3 regions of the Bacillus cereus group sp. MYBK79-1 genome follow, and region 3 is predicted to be linked to each of the others. Evidence: riboswitches for the same ligand, from Rfam matches in the RefSeq annotation. Region 3 holds a riboswitch; each other region holds the start of a gene.

Region 1 (3,215 bases), on a different contig from region 3:
CACTAAAGGCTCAATTTTTGCCATAAATGATTGATGCAGTGCCTCAACACCTGTTACTAAATGAAGGCGGTCAATAACGACAGACACTTTAATTTCTGATGTACTTACCATTTTAATATGAATATTTTCTTCTTTTAAAGTAGTGAACATATTCGCAGCAACACCTGGATTAGAGACCATACCAGATCCTACAATTGATACTTTTGCTAAATGATTTTCATATTCTACAGATTCATAGTGAAGTGTTTCTTGATTTTGTTTTAATACTTCTAATGTTTCTTTTAAATCATTAGAATGGATTGAGAAGGAGAGGTGAACAGTTCCTTCATTTGTAATACTTTGGATGATGATATCTACATTAATATGTGCCGCTGCTAATGTAGAGAAAATCGTTGAAAGTGCACCTTGTTCTAATCCTTTCATTGTGACGCGTGTAATATTATCTTCAAATGCAATACCTTTAACGATTGATTGTTGTTCCATGTTACATTCTCCTTTTACAATTGTTCCATTTTCTTGTTCCATACTTGAGCGAACTTCTAAAATGACATTATGATTTTTAGCAAACTCAACAGCACGCGGATGTAATACACCAGCACCGAGGTTTGCAAGTTCTAACATTTCGTCATAAGAAATTTCATCTAATTTATAAGTACTTTTTACAACTCGTGGGTCCGTCGAATAAACACCGGTCACATCTGTGTAAATATCACATTTTTTTGCTTTCAGTGCAGCAGCTAATGCAACGGCAGTTGTATCAGAACCACCGCGGCCAAGCGTTGTAATTTCATGGTTTTCACTAACTCCTTGGAAGCCAGCTATAATAACAATCGTACCTTCAGTAAGATAAGATTGAATTCGATCTGTATGAATGTCAGTAATCCGTGCACTACTATGTACAGATTCTGTCGTAATACCAGCTTGCCATCCTGTTAATGAAATCGCGTTATAACCTTTTGCTTGGAGTGCCATCGTTAATAATGAAATAGTCACTTGCTCACCTGTTGATAGAAGCATATCCATTTCACGTTTACTTGGATTTTCTGTAATAGCGTTAGCGAGTGCTACAAGTTCATCTGTGCTTTTTCCCATTGCTGAAACGACAGAGACGATACTATGCCCTCGTTCATATTCTTCAATAATTAAATTTGCTACATGTTGAATGCGCTCAACACTTCCGACAGAAGTGCCACCAAATTTTTGTACAATCGTTTCCATTACGAATTCCTTCTTTCATCCATTTTTAAGAATAGATTAGGACATATATAAATCCCAATATTCCTGTAGTTACCAGAGAAAAACAAAAAACACCATCTCAAATAAGTGAGGATGGTGCTGTTACAGGAAAAGGGAAACAGAAAACGGAGCTAATAAAAAAACCGCCAAAAAAGGAATACCATAAAAATGATATCTCTTTTTTGTAGATAGCTCTTCATACATACACTTCTGTACATATGACAGTTCTGTTTCTATTCGAAAACAGCCCCAATCGATAAATGCAGAGAAAATTATCGATTTCGGCAATACTTCCTTTCATCTAATTTCATAGACATCTCTGTGTCTCCATTAGAATAATCATAAGTATCGCAACCTCTATCTCACGTTTTAGGCGAGAGTGTTTGATTTATGAAGTTGTTGGTAACATTTGTTTTATAATAATTTAAATTTTTCGGGGAATCAAGTGTTTTATATAAATTTTAAAAATTCTTTCTTTTCTTAAGAGAGTTTGTGAAAAGTGTAGCAAAATAAATTCATAGCATGTACATTAAATTTATAGTGTATTGGAGGCGGAAGAATGAAGAGGAAAAAGCCTATTTATGTTTCGGCAGAAATGAACACAACAATGGAGAGGTTATGGAAGTATACGCAAGAACCAGATATACATACAGAATGGGATGCTCGTTTTACTGAAATTTCGTATGTAGAGAAAAAAGAAGGAGAACCGCAGAAGTTTTTATATAAAACAAAGATCGGATTTGGACTTGAAATAGCTGGTGAAGGGGAATCGATAGGTGAAATAAGAAAAGAAACAGGTGAAAGAATTTCTTCTTTAAAATTTTGGACGGATAATAAACTCTCACTTATTCAAATAGGGCGTGGTTATTGGAAGTATACACCGTGTGAAGAACATATTCATTTTGAAACACAATATGATTATGATACGAGATTTGGTCGTATAGGGAATGTAATAGATTTCTATATTTTTCGGCCTTTATTAGGCTGGGCGACTGCTTGGAGTTTTGATGCGTTAAAATTATGGATAGAAAAGGGACTGCATCCTAAGTTACTAATTAGAAGAACAATGACATATTGGCTCGTATGTTTTTTATTTGCATTTGTATGGATGTATCAAGGAATAGTGCCGAAACTAGTGTTTACTCATTCGGAAGAAGTAAAAATGTTATCGGTAATGATTGGTTCAACTGAACATAGTATTTTTGTACTTAAAATAATTGGATTATTAGAAATTATTTTCGGTGTCATATGGCTGTTGTCATTTCAAAAACGAAAAGTATTTATCGTACATATTTTTATGTTAATAGCCTTAACGATAGCGGCGGGTTTTACGAATATCATAAGCTTTACAGAGCCGTTTAATCCAGTTGCATTAAACGTTCTACTTATGGGGTTATCGATTGTCGGTTATATAAATAGTTCTGATTTACCGAGTGCAAAAAATTGCAAGAGGAAGAGAAAGGAATAATGTATGGCTAATATGTATGAAAGACTATTAGGGGATTCTTATAAAAAACTTCATCCCAAATTACAGAAACGCTATGAAATTACAGAAGAAAATAGTTTTACTGGAGAAGGAAAGATGGATGAAATTTACGGAGGTTCTATTTTCGTAAAATTAATATTAAAAATTGCATCGAAGTTCCATATGTTTTTCTCTGAGCGGGGGAAGGAAGTGCCATTTATAATACATAATACTGCTGAGCGAGATGAACATGGACATGAATTTGTGCGATGGAATCGTACTTTTTATTTTCATAATAAGAAAAGATATTTTAACGCCGTTATGCAGTTGGATGAAGAGAATAATGAAATTGTAGATTATTTTGGTGAACCACACATACTTGTTTCTACGTTGGATTTTCATATTGATGAGGTGGGGGCAATGCATATTTCTTCAAAGAAACAATGGTTTTATATGTTTGGAAGAAAAGTCCCGTTACCTAGATTTTTATATGGAGAGGCCAACATTGTAGAAA
Region 2 (3,215 bases), on a different contig from region 3:
TGGCTTATTCGCTGGATTCGTTGATTCAACTGGTGGCGGTGGCTGGGGTCCGATTACAACACCTGTGCTTTTGGCACGAGGAAATGAAGCTAGAAAAGTTATCGGATCTGTAGATACGAGTGAGTTTCCTGTTTCACTCGCTGCAACAATTGGATTTTTCATTTCACTTGGCTGGGAACAAGTAAGTTGGGTTTGGGTATTTTCTCTCATGCTCGGTGGTATCGTTGCGGCACCAATCGCTGCATGGCTAGTACGCATCGTTCCAGCACATTTACTTGGCGTATTAGTTGGTGGCCTTATTATCTTTACAAACATTCGTACACTGCTCACTACATTTAAAGTGGATCCAACTATTATTTCCCTTTCTTACGTGGCAGTTGGTCTTGTCGTTATTATTTCTATTTTCATTGCTGTTCGCAATCATTCCAATCGTTCTAACGCACCGACAGCTGGATATCCGAATGATCAAAAACAAATGCTACCATAACGATAAAAATACCGTCCGATATACTTCGAGCGGTATTTTTTATTTTTCTATTTTCCAATTAATCATCGTTTCTGTAGTGCCAATTCTCTTCATATGTAATTTCTCTAATACACGAATCGAACTATTATTTTTAGGGAGTGTCTCCGCAATAATCCTTTCTACCTCTCCTGTTTGAAAAGCCCAATTTATTAATTCTCTTACAGCTTCTGTCGCATATCCTTTATTCCAATATTTCTCAATAAATCCGTAACCAATTTCTACTGTATGTTCTTCATTTGGTTTCCCTTTAAACCCTATATCACCTAGAATGATGTCATCTTCTTTTCGAATGACATACCACGCCCCCCAAGGTAATAAAGCCTTATCTTTTTTTACATTTTCTACATGCCCTACAATATGTGGACCACTGTCATATCCTTGATCGCTAGCAACTTGCATAGTCTCTTCTGTACACGGCACTATATACAGTCTTTCTGTTTCTAATTTCATATTGATTTCCCCTTTTCAATTAAACAATACTTCAATTTTACCAAAAATAAAAAGAATATTCATTCTATTCGTTGGATTTATACTTATTCTTTGAAACGAATGTAAGGAATAATTCTCTTTTGATAGTTATGTCGAATTATATTTTCAGAATTTTCTTTTATTTTTAAAGGGTTTTTTATTATTTTTTGCGAAACATTTGTATAACAATTTCTTTCTTTATTTTTTGTTACATAACAGTAGGTTCAGGTGGAGTTTTGCAAGCGTTTCCTATACAATAACCGATATTTTTTGACTTTTCCTAACAAAATATCTTGCAATATATTCAGAAAGTCATTACAATTGCCATATATTAAAAATCTTAGCAATATATCAAATCCTCATCTATCCGATGAGGTAGAGGTTGCGACTTTTAAAAGTAACACGGGCGAGACACAGAGAATGTCACTGACTCCGTTTGAAAGGAAAAGTTGCCGAAGTTTATATTTCATCTCTGGAAATATGAGCTGGGGCTGTCTCCGAAAGGAACAGAACTGTCACGTTTACAAAATTACCGTGTAAGCGTGGGGTGCTATCTTAACGGAAGGGTATGATGGGGTGGTTATTTGTGAAACGTTCCGCCAAATTCCTTTGGCGGCTTTTTGTATTTTTCTCCCCCGTTCCTTCCTATCTTACAAGAAAAGGAGTGTTGAACATGAATAGCGCAACGAATCAAACTACCTCTGAAACGCAAACTACAAAAGGAAAAGGTGAACTAAAACGTAGTTTAAAATCAAGACACCTTACGATGATTTCTCTCGGTGGTACAATTGGTACTGGACTATTTCTTGCCAGCGGTGGTGTCATCCATTCAGCTGGTCCTGGCGGTGCACTAGTCGCATACGCCGCAATTGGAATTATGGTTTATTTCTTAATGACAAGCTTAGCTGAACTCGCAGCTTACATGCCTGTCACTGGATCTTTTAGCACGTATGCAACAAAATTTGTTGATCCATCCCTTGGCTTTGCACTTGGATGGAACTATTGGTATAACTGGGCCATTACAATTGCTGCTGAACTAGCTGCTGTAACATTAATTATGAAATTTTGGTTCCCAGATACCCCTTCCCTCATTTGGAGCGGATTATGTTTAGCTATTATTTTCCTTTTAAACTATTTATCTGTTAAAGGGTTTGGTGAATCTGAATATTGGTTTGCACTTATTAAAGTAGTTACTATTATTATCTTTTTAATTGTCGGCTTTATGATGATTTTCGGAATTATGGGCGGCGAAACTGTTGGCTTTAAAAACTTCACTGTTGCAGATGCACCATTTAATGGCGGCATTATGGCAATTATCGGTGTATTTATGGCTGCTGGGTTCTCCTTCCAAGGAACTGAATTATTAGGTGTAGCTGCTGGTGAAACTGCTGATCCAGAGCGTAATATTCCAAAAGCAATTCGTTCGATCTTTTGGCGTATTCTTTTATTCTATATCCTTGCGATTCTCGTTATCGGTTTATTAATTCCTTATACGACTGAAAGCCTTGCCGCAAGCGATGTAACAGTAAGTCCATTTACACTTATTTTTGAAAAAGCGGGCGTTGCCTTTGCTGCTTCCGTTATGAACGCTGTTATTTTAACGGCAGTACTGTCTGCTGGTAACTCTGGTATGTATGCATCAACTCGTATGCTTTGGGATTTAGCTCGCCAAGGAAAAGCACCGAAGTTTCTTGGTAAATTAGATAGCCGCGGTGTACCTGTTAACGCATTAATCGTAACGTCAATTGTCGGTAGTATCGCTTTCATTGCTTCTTTATTCGGTGACGGCGTTGTATACATTTGGTTATTAAACGCATCTGGAATGTCTGGCTTTATCGCATGGGTCGGAATCGCAATTAGTCATTACCGTTTCCGTAAAGCATATATCGCACAAGGAAAAGATTTAAAAGACTTACCATATAGAGCAAAATGGTTCCCATTCGGTCCAATCTTTGCATTTGCACTTTGCGTCATCGTAATTTTAGGACAAAACTACGGCGCATTTATGGGTGAAGCAATCGACTGGAACGGCGTACTCGTTTCTTACATCGGTTTACCACTCTTCTTAGTACTATGGTTAGGATATAAATTTACAAAGAAAACAAAAGTGATTCCACTCGATAAATGTGAATTGAAATAAAGTAGAACGAGCAAACAAATTTGTTTGCTCGTTTTTTTATTCAAATGCTTCTCCCTTCCCTATTGCTCCTGTTTTTGCAAT
Region 3 (3,215 bases):
TAATATGAGAACATTTGCTGAGTAAAACAGCATGTAAATAATTAGTGCGTTACAAGTAATCCGAATAATGAACCATATGTTTTTTTCGTGACTATCACGCCATATCCAATGTATGTACATGTTCCAAGCTTTCGTAATCATTAAAACGAGAAAGATTGTACATAAGAAAGGGACCGTTAATTGTAATGACTGCAATGCAAGTGGAACGAGAATAAGGAACGTAAATAATAATGGGAAAAGCTGAATGATGTAATTATATAGAAGAGATTTTTTGAAATAAGATGTTAGTTTCTCTTCTAGTGCGAGTAAATAGACAGCATCAGGTTTCTGAATAAATGTACGGATAGGGCATCTCGTTATAATCGCTGTTAGGACGATTGTAATAAGTAATAAAGATAGTCCTTTAGAAGGAGCTGTCTTAAGAAACTTTGCGTAATAATAAGCACCTATACAGACAACGAAGATAAAGCTATATAGTAAACCGTTAATCATACGTGCAAAGTATGTAATGATATTTTGAATATGTTGTTGGAAGCGACTGCTCCATAGCGATTCGATTGACATGTTTTTCACCTCTTTGTTCTATTATATATGTTTTATAAAAGAAAAAACGAGCAAATTGCGTTACGCAACTTGCTCGTTTTTCTTTTCGTTATTTTTTTTCTGATCACGATTCATTAATGGATAGAAGGCAAAGCCGATTACGAATAAACCAATTCCGAGAAGGAACGTTTTTATATCGGATGCACCTGTTTTAATAACCCATAGTGCGTAACAAAGTGCGATTACTGCGACTATGCCATCTGTAATTCTTGCTCGTATTTCATTTTTATATGTTTCACCAGTTGCGACTAGTTTTAACTGGAAGATTGGTGAAACGAGATATGGAATGAGGTAGGCTAGTGTTGATACGGTAATAACGAATGTATAAGCTTCCGCAATCGTTCCTGATAATGTTGAGAATAAGAACACTTGCGACATAATGTTTGTTAATCGTAATGAGTAAATTGGACTTCCTTTTTTGTTCGTTTTTGTGAAGAAGGAAGGGAAGAAACCTTCTTTTGCTGCTTGATACGGTACTTCCGAGCTTAATAAAATCCAACCTAAGATAGAACCGAATAGGGAAGTAAGAGCAAGTAATGCCATCAGTTTCCCGCCGCCATGACCCATTGCAGCGTTTAATGCGTCTGCTAATGGACGTTCCGAAGCTTGTAATTTATCAACGTGAAGGACACCCATTGTTAAAATTGTAATTCCTAAGTAAATCGCAACTGTAATAAGTAATCCAGCTACCGTTGCGCGTTTTACTGTTTTGGGAGAGGTAGCACGGTTTGATAAAAGTACTGCTGATTCAATTCCGATAAATGCCCAAAGCGTTGTAAGAGCCGCTAAATTTACTTGTGAAAGAAGGCCGTGTGATACGCCTGATTTATCGATCATCGGTGTGTACCATTGTCCAAACTTAGAAGCTTCGAATGCAAATAACGTAACGACGATGAATAAAAGGAATCCAGTTACTTTCGTTGTTGTTGCTAAGAAGTTTAGCTTTCCAGCTCCGCTTACACCGTTTGTTAATATAATATGAGTTCCCCAAAGTAAGATAGAACAAATCGTAAATGTAATGAGTTTTCCAACTTCTATATCGAACGAGCCGATTGAAAATAGTAGTCGTGTATCTTTCATAATTGGGAAGAAGAGTGATAAATATCCCGCGAAAGATGTAATGATGGCAACGTTACTTGCCCAGTTTGCAACCCAATATCCCCATACCATACTGAAACCAGCCATTTTTTTCTTTTTTGGTGATGAGAATAAAGCATATGCATGACTTTGTGGTCCTGTCGTTAAATCAGGACGACGAATTGCTAAATTACCGAAAACAAGAGCTAGCATTAAAACACCAAACCCTGTTGTTAACCAAGCTAAAGTGACACCGAGAGGGCTTGCTGTTTGTGCCAACGTACTTGGCACCATGAAAATCCCAGCGCCAACCATGTTACCGACAACGAAAGCTGTTAGTACCCAAAAGCCCCATTTTTTTTGTTGCATAGAAAATACCTCCAAAGTTAGTATAACCAAGTCAAGCGAGGAGATATGTATGTCTTCTTAGTAGAGAAGAGAAGTCCCAAACAAAACAAAAAAAGCACGTAATTTGCCGCTACATGCTTTCTATCTTATAAGAAACCCACGACATACCTCTCGATAGCTCTCCACAAACGAAACGTTTGTGACAGTTCTGCACTTATTAAATGCAGACCCAGCAAGTGTGCATGGTGGACACGACTTACTTCGGCAATCATTCCTTTCTCATTCCTTCATCAATGCCACTACATCTCCTGAAATGATACTCTTAATGACTGCAACCTCTACCTCACCGAGATACGAATGAGGATTTAAATATTAAATTAACGTCTTTAAGAGTAACAAATGAATTTTTATACGTCAATGGATATAGTAATAATCAGATTATAGAGAAGAGTTTGTTATTAGGAATGAATAATTATTTGATATAAAAAGAAGCTGATCTAAAACTAGATCAGCTTCTACATATAAGATTAAACTAAGTTTAATACAGTTACTTTTTCACGTGTCATAGACTCAAGGCTCTTACGAATACCTTGTGCGCCCATACCTGAACCTTTTACACCGATGAATGGGAAGTGGTCAGGGCCGCGCTCTGTGCGTCCGTTAATTTGAACAGAACCAGTTTCGATTTTGTTAGCAATTGCAAATGCTTTGTTAATGTCTTTTGTGAAGACACTTGCTTGCAAGCCGAACTCTGATTTGTTAGCAATTTCAATTGCTTGCTCATCTGAAGAAACACGGATGATTGGAAGGATTGGGCCGAATGGCTCTTCCCAAGCAACTTTCATTTCTTCTGTTACGTGGTCGATTAATGTTGGGTAAATTAAGTTACGCTCACGTTTGTTACCGATAACGATTGTTGCACCTTTTTCTACAGCGTCGTCAACTAAACCTTGAACGAAGTCAGCAGACTTGTCGTCGATTAATGGAACGATTGTGCTGTCTTGTTCTGGAGATCCAACTGATAGTTCAGCTACTTGCGCTTTTAATAAGCTAACAAGCTCGTCTGCTACGTTTTCGTGTACAAGTACACGTTTAATAGCTGTACAACGTTGACCAGAGTAAGAGAATGCACCGCTTACGATATGGTTTGCAGCATCTTGTAAGTCAGCATCTTCACGAACGATACC

The links. Region 3 has a riboswitch for lysine ahead of ACTFOB_RS07375 (amino acid permease). Riboswitches for the same ligand answer to the same signal wherever they lie in the genome.
Positions count from the first base shown of each region.
Region 1: it holds a riboswitch for lysine, as region 3 does, so the genes downstream of both, ACTFOB_RS14820 (aspartate kinase) here and ACTFOB_RS07375 (amino acid permease) in region 3, are expected to answer to the same signal.
Region 2: it holds a riboswitch for lysine, as region 3 does, so the genes downstream of both, ACTFOB_RS17980 (amino acid permease) here and ACTFOB_RS07375 (amino acid permease) in region 3, are expected to answer to the same signal.

Region 1 is NZ_JBQAEO010000008.1:80,131-83,345, reverse strand. Features, by position in the region: gene ACTFOB_RS14820 (aspartate kinase) at 1-1,218, opposite strand, end outside; lysine riboswitch at 1,418-1,604, opposite strand; gene ACTFOB_RS14815 (DoxX-like family protein) at 1,796-2,704, shown strand; gene ACTFOB_RS14810 (DUF4166 domain-containing protein) at 2,708-3,215, shown strand, end outside.
Region 2 is NZ_JBQAEO010000011.1:77,290-80,504, reverse strand. Features, by position in the region: gene ACTFOB_RS17990 (sulfite exporter TauE/SafE family protein) at 1-487, shown strand, start outside; gene ACTFOB_RS17985 (GNAT family N-acetyltransferase) at 527-976, opposite strand; lysine riboswitch at 1,363-1,555, shown strand; gene ACTFOB_RS17980 (amino acid permease) at 1,668-3,134, shown strand.
Region 3 is NZ_JBQAEO010000003.1:91,988-95,202, forward strand. Features, by position in the region: gene ACTFOB_RS07370 (ABC transporter permease) at 1-564, opposite strand, end outside; gene ACTFOB_RS07375 (amino acid permease) at 625-2,049, opposite strand; lysine riboswitch at 2,196-2,377, opposite strand; gene gapN (NADP-dependent glyceraldehyde-3-phosphate dehydrogenase) at 2,556-3,215, opposite strand, start outside.